One region of the Polaromonas sp. P1_F9 genome, then DNA from elsewhere that is predicted to be linked to it. Evidence: riboswitches for the same ligand, from Rfam matches in the RefSeq annotation. Region 1 holds a riboswitch; the other holds the start of a gene.
The links. Region 1 has a riboswitch for glycine ahead of AC1DYR_RS21765 (D-amino acid dehydrogenase). Riboswitches for the same ligand answer to the same signal wherever they lie in the genome.
Positions count from the first base shown of each region.

Region 2: linked by a shared signal. The riboswitch ahead of gcvT (glycine cleavage system aminomethyltransferase GcvT) and the one ahead of AC1DYR_RS21765 (D-amino acid dehydrogenase) in region 1 are both predicted to bind glycine.

Region 1 covers NZ_JBFUBT010000011.1:19,822-23,221, reverse strand. The annotation lists gene AC1DYR_RS21775 (thioredoxin domain-containing protein) at 1-460, shown strand, start outside; gene AC1DYR_RS21770 (GrpB family protein) at 658-1,200, shown strand; glycine riboswitch at 1,391-1,512, shown strand; gene AC1DYR_RS21765 (D-amino acid dehydrogenase) at 1,632-2,945, shown strand; gene AC1DYR_RS21760 (OmpW/AlkL family protein) at 3,012-3,400, opposite strand, start outside.
Region 2 covers NZ_JBFUBT010000001.1:687,753-691,152, reverse strand. The annotation lists gene gcvT (glycine cleavage system aminomethyltransferase GcvT) at 7-1,197, opposite strand; glycine riboswitch at 1,224-1,327, opposite strand; glycine riboswitch at 1,347-1,463, opposite strand; gene AC1DYR_RS03195 (hypothetical protein) at 1,482-2,051, opposite strand; gene AC1DYR_RS03190 (TRAP transporter large permease) at 2,124-3,400, opposite strand, start outside; gene AC1DYR_RS03185 (TRAP transporter small permease) at 3,398-3,400, opposite strand, start outside.

The DNA of each region.
Region 1 (3,400 bases):
GTTCACTGCCGTGCTGGCAGCCGGGTTGGCCTTGCCCCAGCTTGCGCTGGCCAAAGACACGGCCTTGCCTGTGCCGGCCTCTTTGCCGGCGGCCGCTGGAATCGCCTTCGCTAAAAATGAACCACTCGTGCTGTTGGTCAGCCTGCCCGGCTGCCCTTTTTGCGAACTGGTGCGGCGCAACTACCTGTTGCCGGCGCAGCGTGACGGTAGCCTGCACGCCTGGCAGCTCAACATCAGCGACCACACGACACCGTTGACCGGCTTTGACGGCCAGGTGACGACAGCCGCCGCCCAGGTTGCGGCATGGAAGGCCGGTTTCACCCCTACGGTGCTGTTTTTGGGCCCAGCCGGGCAAGACCTGGCGGAACGGCTGGTTGGCCTGGCGTCTACCGACTTTTATGGCGCCTACCTGGAAGAACGGCTGGCACAGGCGCGCAAAGCTGTGCTGGCTCTCAGGTAAATGAAATGCGGGCCGCCAAATTCGCAGGCGTGGGGATTTCTGGTTGCTATTGTTTTAGTAGCTACTCGCGCCCGTTCTTATTGGGCTGAAGGCCTTTTTCATGTTCAAAAACGCCTTAAAAATGGCCCCACAAAGGATTCTGGCGTGCCGCGCAGTGTTTTTCGCCCCTGTACAACAACCTGCCAGCCGTCACCCGCATGACTGACGAGGAATCGCTGCTTGCCGCTATCCACGAGGAAGTGGTCTTGCAGGCCTACAACCCGGCCTGGCCCCTGCAGTTTATGGCTGAGCGGGACCGCCTGCTTGCGCTCTCCCCTCAGCTGCCGGCCCGCCTGATCGACATCCAGCACATCGGCAGCACGGCCGTGCCCGGTCTGGCGGCCAAGCCGGTGATTGACATGCTGGCCGGTGTGGAATCAATGGTGGCGGCTGAAGCGCTTCTGGCGCCGCTGTGCGCCAACGGCTACACGACCTCCGCTGAATTCAATGCCTCGCTGTCTGACCGCAAATGGCTGATGCGCTGGGCAGAAGGGCGGCGCACGCATCATCTGCACTTGGTGGTGCACGGCGGCGAGGTGTGGGCGCAGCGCCTGCGTTTTCGCGACGCCCTGCGTTCGGACCCGGCGCTGTCGGCGCGCTATGCCGCGCTCAAGGCGGAACTGGCGGCCAGGCACCCGGGTGACCGCGAGGCCTATACCGATGCCAAGGCCGCGTTTGTGAACGCAGCGAGCGAAGGCTGAGCCTCCCTGCTTCCTACTATTAAGCCGCTGAATCAACCCGCTAGACCTGTACTGAACGCCCTATTCACGCTTGGCAAAACAGGCTTCGGTGGTAAATTCAAACCCGTTCAAGCAGGAGAGCGCTGCCCCACAAGGCAGCCACCGAAGGCGCAAACTTCCATAATCGCTCAGGTCCCGTACTGCCCGGAACACACAGCCGTCTGGAGAGACGCCGCACGCAAGGTGCAGCGCACCGAAGGAGCAAAGCCGAGGCCTTTCATCGACATGGAAGCTGCGGCTGAATCTCTCAGGTAACAAGGACAGTGGAAGCGGCCGCAAGCATGCTGATAGGTATTGGCTTGGCGGTTGCCACGATTCTTCCGATTCAACAGCAACCCCTGGCACGGCGCTTGCGCTACTGCAATGTTCTGCTTGAATGAAAAGGATTCGCCATGAAAGTCATGGTTTTGGGGGCTGGTGTCACGGGTATCACCACGGCCTGGTATTTGGCGCAACGCGGCCACGAGGTGACGGTGGTAGAGCGCCGCAACGCGGCCGCGATGGAAACCAGTTTTGCCAACGGCGGGCAAATATCCGTGAGCCATGCGGAGCCCTGGGCCAACCCGGGTGCACCGCTCAAGGTGTTGCAATGGCTGGCGCGTGAAGACGCACCGCTGCTCTTCAGGCTGCGCGCCGATGTGAACCAGTGGCTGTGGGGGCTGGAGTTTTTGCGCAACTGCACGCCAGCGCGCACGGCACAAAACATCAAGCAGATCGTGAACCTGGGCATGTACAGCCGAGGCGCGCTGCAAAAACTGCGCGCCGAACTGGGCCTGCTGTACAACGCGCAGACCAAGGGCATCCTGCACTTCTATACCAGCCAGGCCGAGTACGACGCCGCGCAGGAGCCCGCGCGCATCATGCGCGAGCACGGCTGCGAACTCGACATGAAGACGGCCGACGAGTGTGTGGCGATTGAGCCCGCGCTGGCGCAATGCCGCGGCAGCATCGTGGGCGGCAGCATGACGCCCAGCGATGAATCGGGTGACGCCCGCGCGTTTACCGCCGCGCTGGCCGCGCGCTGCGAACAGGCCGGTGTGAAATTTTTGTACAACACCACGGTGCTGGGCCTGGATGCCGCAGAGGGGCAACTGAACGGCGTGCAGGTGGCGATGGGCAGCGGCGAGGCCGGCGGCAAGGTCGAGATGCTGAAAGCCGATGCGTATGTGATGTGCCTGGGCGCCTTCAGCGCGCAGTGGGCCAAGGTGCTGGGGCAAAGCCTGCGCATCTACCCGGCCAAGGGTTATTCGGTCACGCTGCCCGTGATCAACGAGGCGGCGTCGTACCAGGTCAGCCTGACGGATGACGAGTACAAGCTGGTGTTCTCGCGTTTTGGCAACCGCTTGCGCATTGCCGGCACGGCCGAGCTCAATGGCTACAACACCGACCTGAATCTGGTGCGCTGCAACGCCATCGTGCGCCGTGTAAAACAACTCTTTCCCGACATGACGGACGGCGAGGGCGCGCAGTTCTGGACGGGCCTGCGGCCGGCCACGCCGAGCAACGTGCCTTACATCGGCAAAAGCAAGGCCTCCAATGTCTTCCTCAACACGGGCCACGGCACGCTGGGCTGGACGCATGCCTGCGGCTCGGGCGCGGCAATTGCGGACATCGTGAGCGGGCGCGTGCCGGAAGTCGACTTTGCGTTTACCGGGATGGCGGCGCCGGGGCGTGTGATGGCATTGCCGGGGATGGCGAAGGCCTGAACCCGCGCCGCCGCAAGCGCCCCCCGAGAAGAGACGCGCAAGTTTGGGCGTCTCACCCTTTTCTGCTCAAAACCGCCAGCCGAGCCCCACACCCAACAACATCGGGTCGGCCTTGAACGTGCCGATGTTGGCGCCGCCCGCGGACACGTCGGTGCGGATGTAGACCTTCTTCAGGTCGAAGTTCAGGGACAGCTGCTTGCCGAGGGGAATGTCCACGCCGACCTGCAGCGCCGGGCCCCAGCTGTTGCGTTTGATGTCCACGCCAGCCGGCAGGCTGACCGCACTGAAGCGGGTGTAGTTGACGCCCGCGCCGACATAGGGCTTGAAGGCGCCCGCACCCAGCGAGTCGAAGTGGTATTGCGCCATCAGCGTGGGAGGCAGGTGCTTGAAGCTGCCGATGGCTGTGCCGCGGGCCGACAGCGTGTGCTTTTGCGGAACCGTCAGCACCAGCTCGA
Region 2 (3,400 bases), on a different contig from region 1:
CAGGGGCTAGCCGCGGTAGTAGCGGGCGGGAACAAAAGGCATGGCGGCGACTTCCATGGGTACGGCCTTGCCGCGCACCATCGCGTTCACGCGCGTGCCCAGCGCAGCGAATTCAGGTTTGACATAGCCCATGGCCACCGGCTGGTTGATCGTGGGGCCCAACAGGCCGCTGGTGACCTCGCCGATGACTGTGCCATCGGTGCTTTGCAACTCGGCATGGTCACGCACCGGCACGCGCTCCAGCGCCACCAGGCCGACGCGCTTGCTCATTAGCAAGGCGGGGTCAGCCAGTTGCGCCAGGATTTTGTCCGCGCCCGGGAAACCGCCGGCACGTGCGCCGCCGATCCGGCGAATCTTTTGCATGGCCCAGTTGAGGTTGGCTTCCACCGGCGTGGTGGTGATGTCGATGTCGTTGCCGTAGAGGCACAGGCCCGCTTCCAGCCGCAGCGAGTTGCGCGCGCCCAGGCCAATGGGCTTGACCTCGGGCTGCGCGAGCAGTGCGCGTGCAAGTGTGTCGGCTTGCGAAGCCGGCACCGAGATTTCAAAGCCGTCTTCGCCGGTGTAGCCGCTGCGGGTGATGAAGCAATCGCAGCCGGCCACGTCGAATCGTCCGCCGGTCATGAACACCAGCCTCTCGACACCCGGGGCCAGCCGCTGCAAGGCAGTGACGGCCTGCGGGCCCTGCAGCGCCATGAGCGCCATCTCCGGCATGGGAATGACTTCGCAGCGTGAGCCGATTTTGGCTTTGACGTGTGCGATATCGCCCACCTTGCAGGCGCCGTTGACGATGACAAAGAGGTCGCCGCCGTTGGCATAGTCGCGGTTGAAGAACATCAGGTCGTCGATGATGCCGCCGTCGTCGTTGAGCAGCAGGCCGTAGCGCTGCTTGCCGGCGGGCAGGTCGATCACATCCACCGGGATCAGCGACTCAAGCGCGGCTGCCGCATCAGCGCCCACCAGGCGCAACTGGCCCATGTGGGACACGTCAAAAAGGCCGGCAGCCTGGCGCGTGTGGTGGTGTTCCGTCATCAGGCCTGCAGGGTATTGCACCGGCATGGAATAGCCCGCAAAAGGCACCATGCGCGCGCCAAGCTCCACATGCAGGTCATGCAAGGGCGTTTTCAGCAGGGTTTCGGGGGCGACGGAAGAGGTGGACGAATCGGACAAGGCATTCTCCGGGGGGGCAAACACGGTCATGGCAAGAACTGGTTCTCAATCCATGGGCTGCCCCTGCTGTCCACTTTACCTGAGAGATTCACCCGGCGATGCAGGCTTGCTCCTTCGGTGGGCTGCCCGTGAAAGGCGGCCTCTCTCCAGTAGGGAACGCCTTGCCACGTGGTGCGCCGCAGGGCGGTTGCCAGTCCTTTTGCCTGAGCGTTCAGTGCGGCCCAAGGGGGTGCCCCCAGGGTGTACGTGCGCCTTCGGCGGTTTTCGCGGGGAAAACTCTCTCCTGACCCGGCAAGTGTAACGGAAGCGGATTTTCAGGCGGCGACGGCCTGGGGCAGCAGCATGGCGATGCGCTCGCTGATGGAGTCGGCGCGCTCGTGGCCCGCGATTTTTTCGATTTCCTCGATCATTTCGCGCGAGGCGCTGAGCATGGTCTCGCGGTCTTTGGCATTGCGCAGCGCTTCGCGAAAGCGCTCGGCCATCTCCGGGTTGCGCCGGGCGAACATGCGTTCGCAGATGTCGAACAGGAACATCCGGGTTGTGGCAAGCGAGCGCTTGCCTTCAAATTGATCGGCAGAGACCTGAATGGCCTGGGTGGTTTCGGGGCTGGGAAAGTTCTGTAACTGCGCCGGCGTTAGTGTTTGGGCGGGTGCAGGCGCAGGGTTTTTTGCCGGCGCGGCCGTCTTGCCGGGATGGGCTTCCAGAAAGCCGTCGCGCAAAAGGCGCAGGGCAATGGCTTCGCCGTCGCCCTCAAACAGCGGGCGGAAGTCCTGGGCAGACTTGCTGCCGTCGGCCATCAGCAGCAGGGTGCGCTCGCGCTGGCCTAGCGTTCTCACGCCGGGCTTGAGCTCGGCACGGGCGCGGTCGGTTTTATGGAGCTGCATGGATTTCATCCTGAAATGAAACCCCGAGCATGGCTGCTGAAAATGACAGCCTCGTGAATTCCGTCCGAAAAGCTATTTTGCGTAGACGAGATCCCGCAGAGCCAGTGACAGCTGCGGGACGTAAGTGACCACCATCAGGCAGGCGAGGATGACCAGTACAAAGGGGATCAGGTGCGTCACGATGCGGTCCAGCGATATCCTGGCAACGGTGCAGGCTGCAAACAGGTTTACGCCGAAAGGCGGCGTGATCATGCCCAGCGCGAGATTGACCACCATCACCAGCCCGAAGTGGACCGGATCTATGCCGAAATGCACAGCCACCGGCGCCAGGATGGGCGCCAGAACAATGATGGCGGCGCTGGTTTCAATGAACATGCCGATGATGAACAGCGCCGCGTTGACGCCCAGCAGGAAGAGGGCGGGCGATTGCAGCACGGCTTCCAGCCAGTGGCCTATGGCATCCGGCACGCCGGCCCGCGTGATCAGGAAGGCGAACAACCCGGCATTGGCGATGATGAACATGATCACGGCACTGGAGAGCACCGATTTGCGCAGGATGACGTACAGGTCGGCCAGCTTGATCTCGCGGTAGATCACGATGCCCACGACCAGCGCATAAAACACCGCCACGGCAGAGGCTTCGGTCGGTGTGAAAATTCCGCCGTAAATCCCGCCGAGAATAATCACCGGCATCAGCAGCGCCCAGCCTGCCTGCCAGGTCGCCTTGCCAAAGCTCAGGCGGCCGTCACCGTCCTGTTTGCCCCAGCCCTTCCAGCGGCAGTACAAGTGGACGAACAGCATCAGTGCGCCACCGATCAGCAGCCCCGGGCCGAAGCCGGCAATGAAGAGTTCGCCGATCGAAACTTCGGCGCTTACGCCGTAAAGAATCATGGGAATGGAAGGCGGGATGATCACACCCAGCTCGGCGCTTGTGGCCTGCAGGGCTGCGGCGTAGGCGGTGGGGTAACCGTGCTTGATGAGCGCCGGAATCAGGATGGCGCCAATCGCGAAGGTGGTGGCCACGGAGGAGCCGGACACCGCGGCAAAGATCATGCAGGTCAGCACACAGGTCATGGGCAGGCCTCCCTGGACGCCGCCCACAATGCTTTTGGCGAACTCGACCAGGCGGCGCGAGATGCCGCCGGTTTCCATCAGGTTGCCGGCCAGGATGAAGAAGGGGATCGCGGCCAGCGGAAACTTGTTGATCGAGGAGAACATCTCCTTGACAGAAATCAGCATGTTGGCGTGGGACGCATGGATACCGAAGATGGACGCCAGGCCGATTGAAACGGCCACGGAAACGGTGAGTGCAAAGCACAGCACCATGGTGGAAATCATTACCGCGGTCA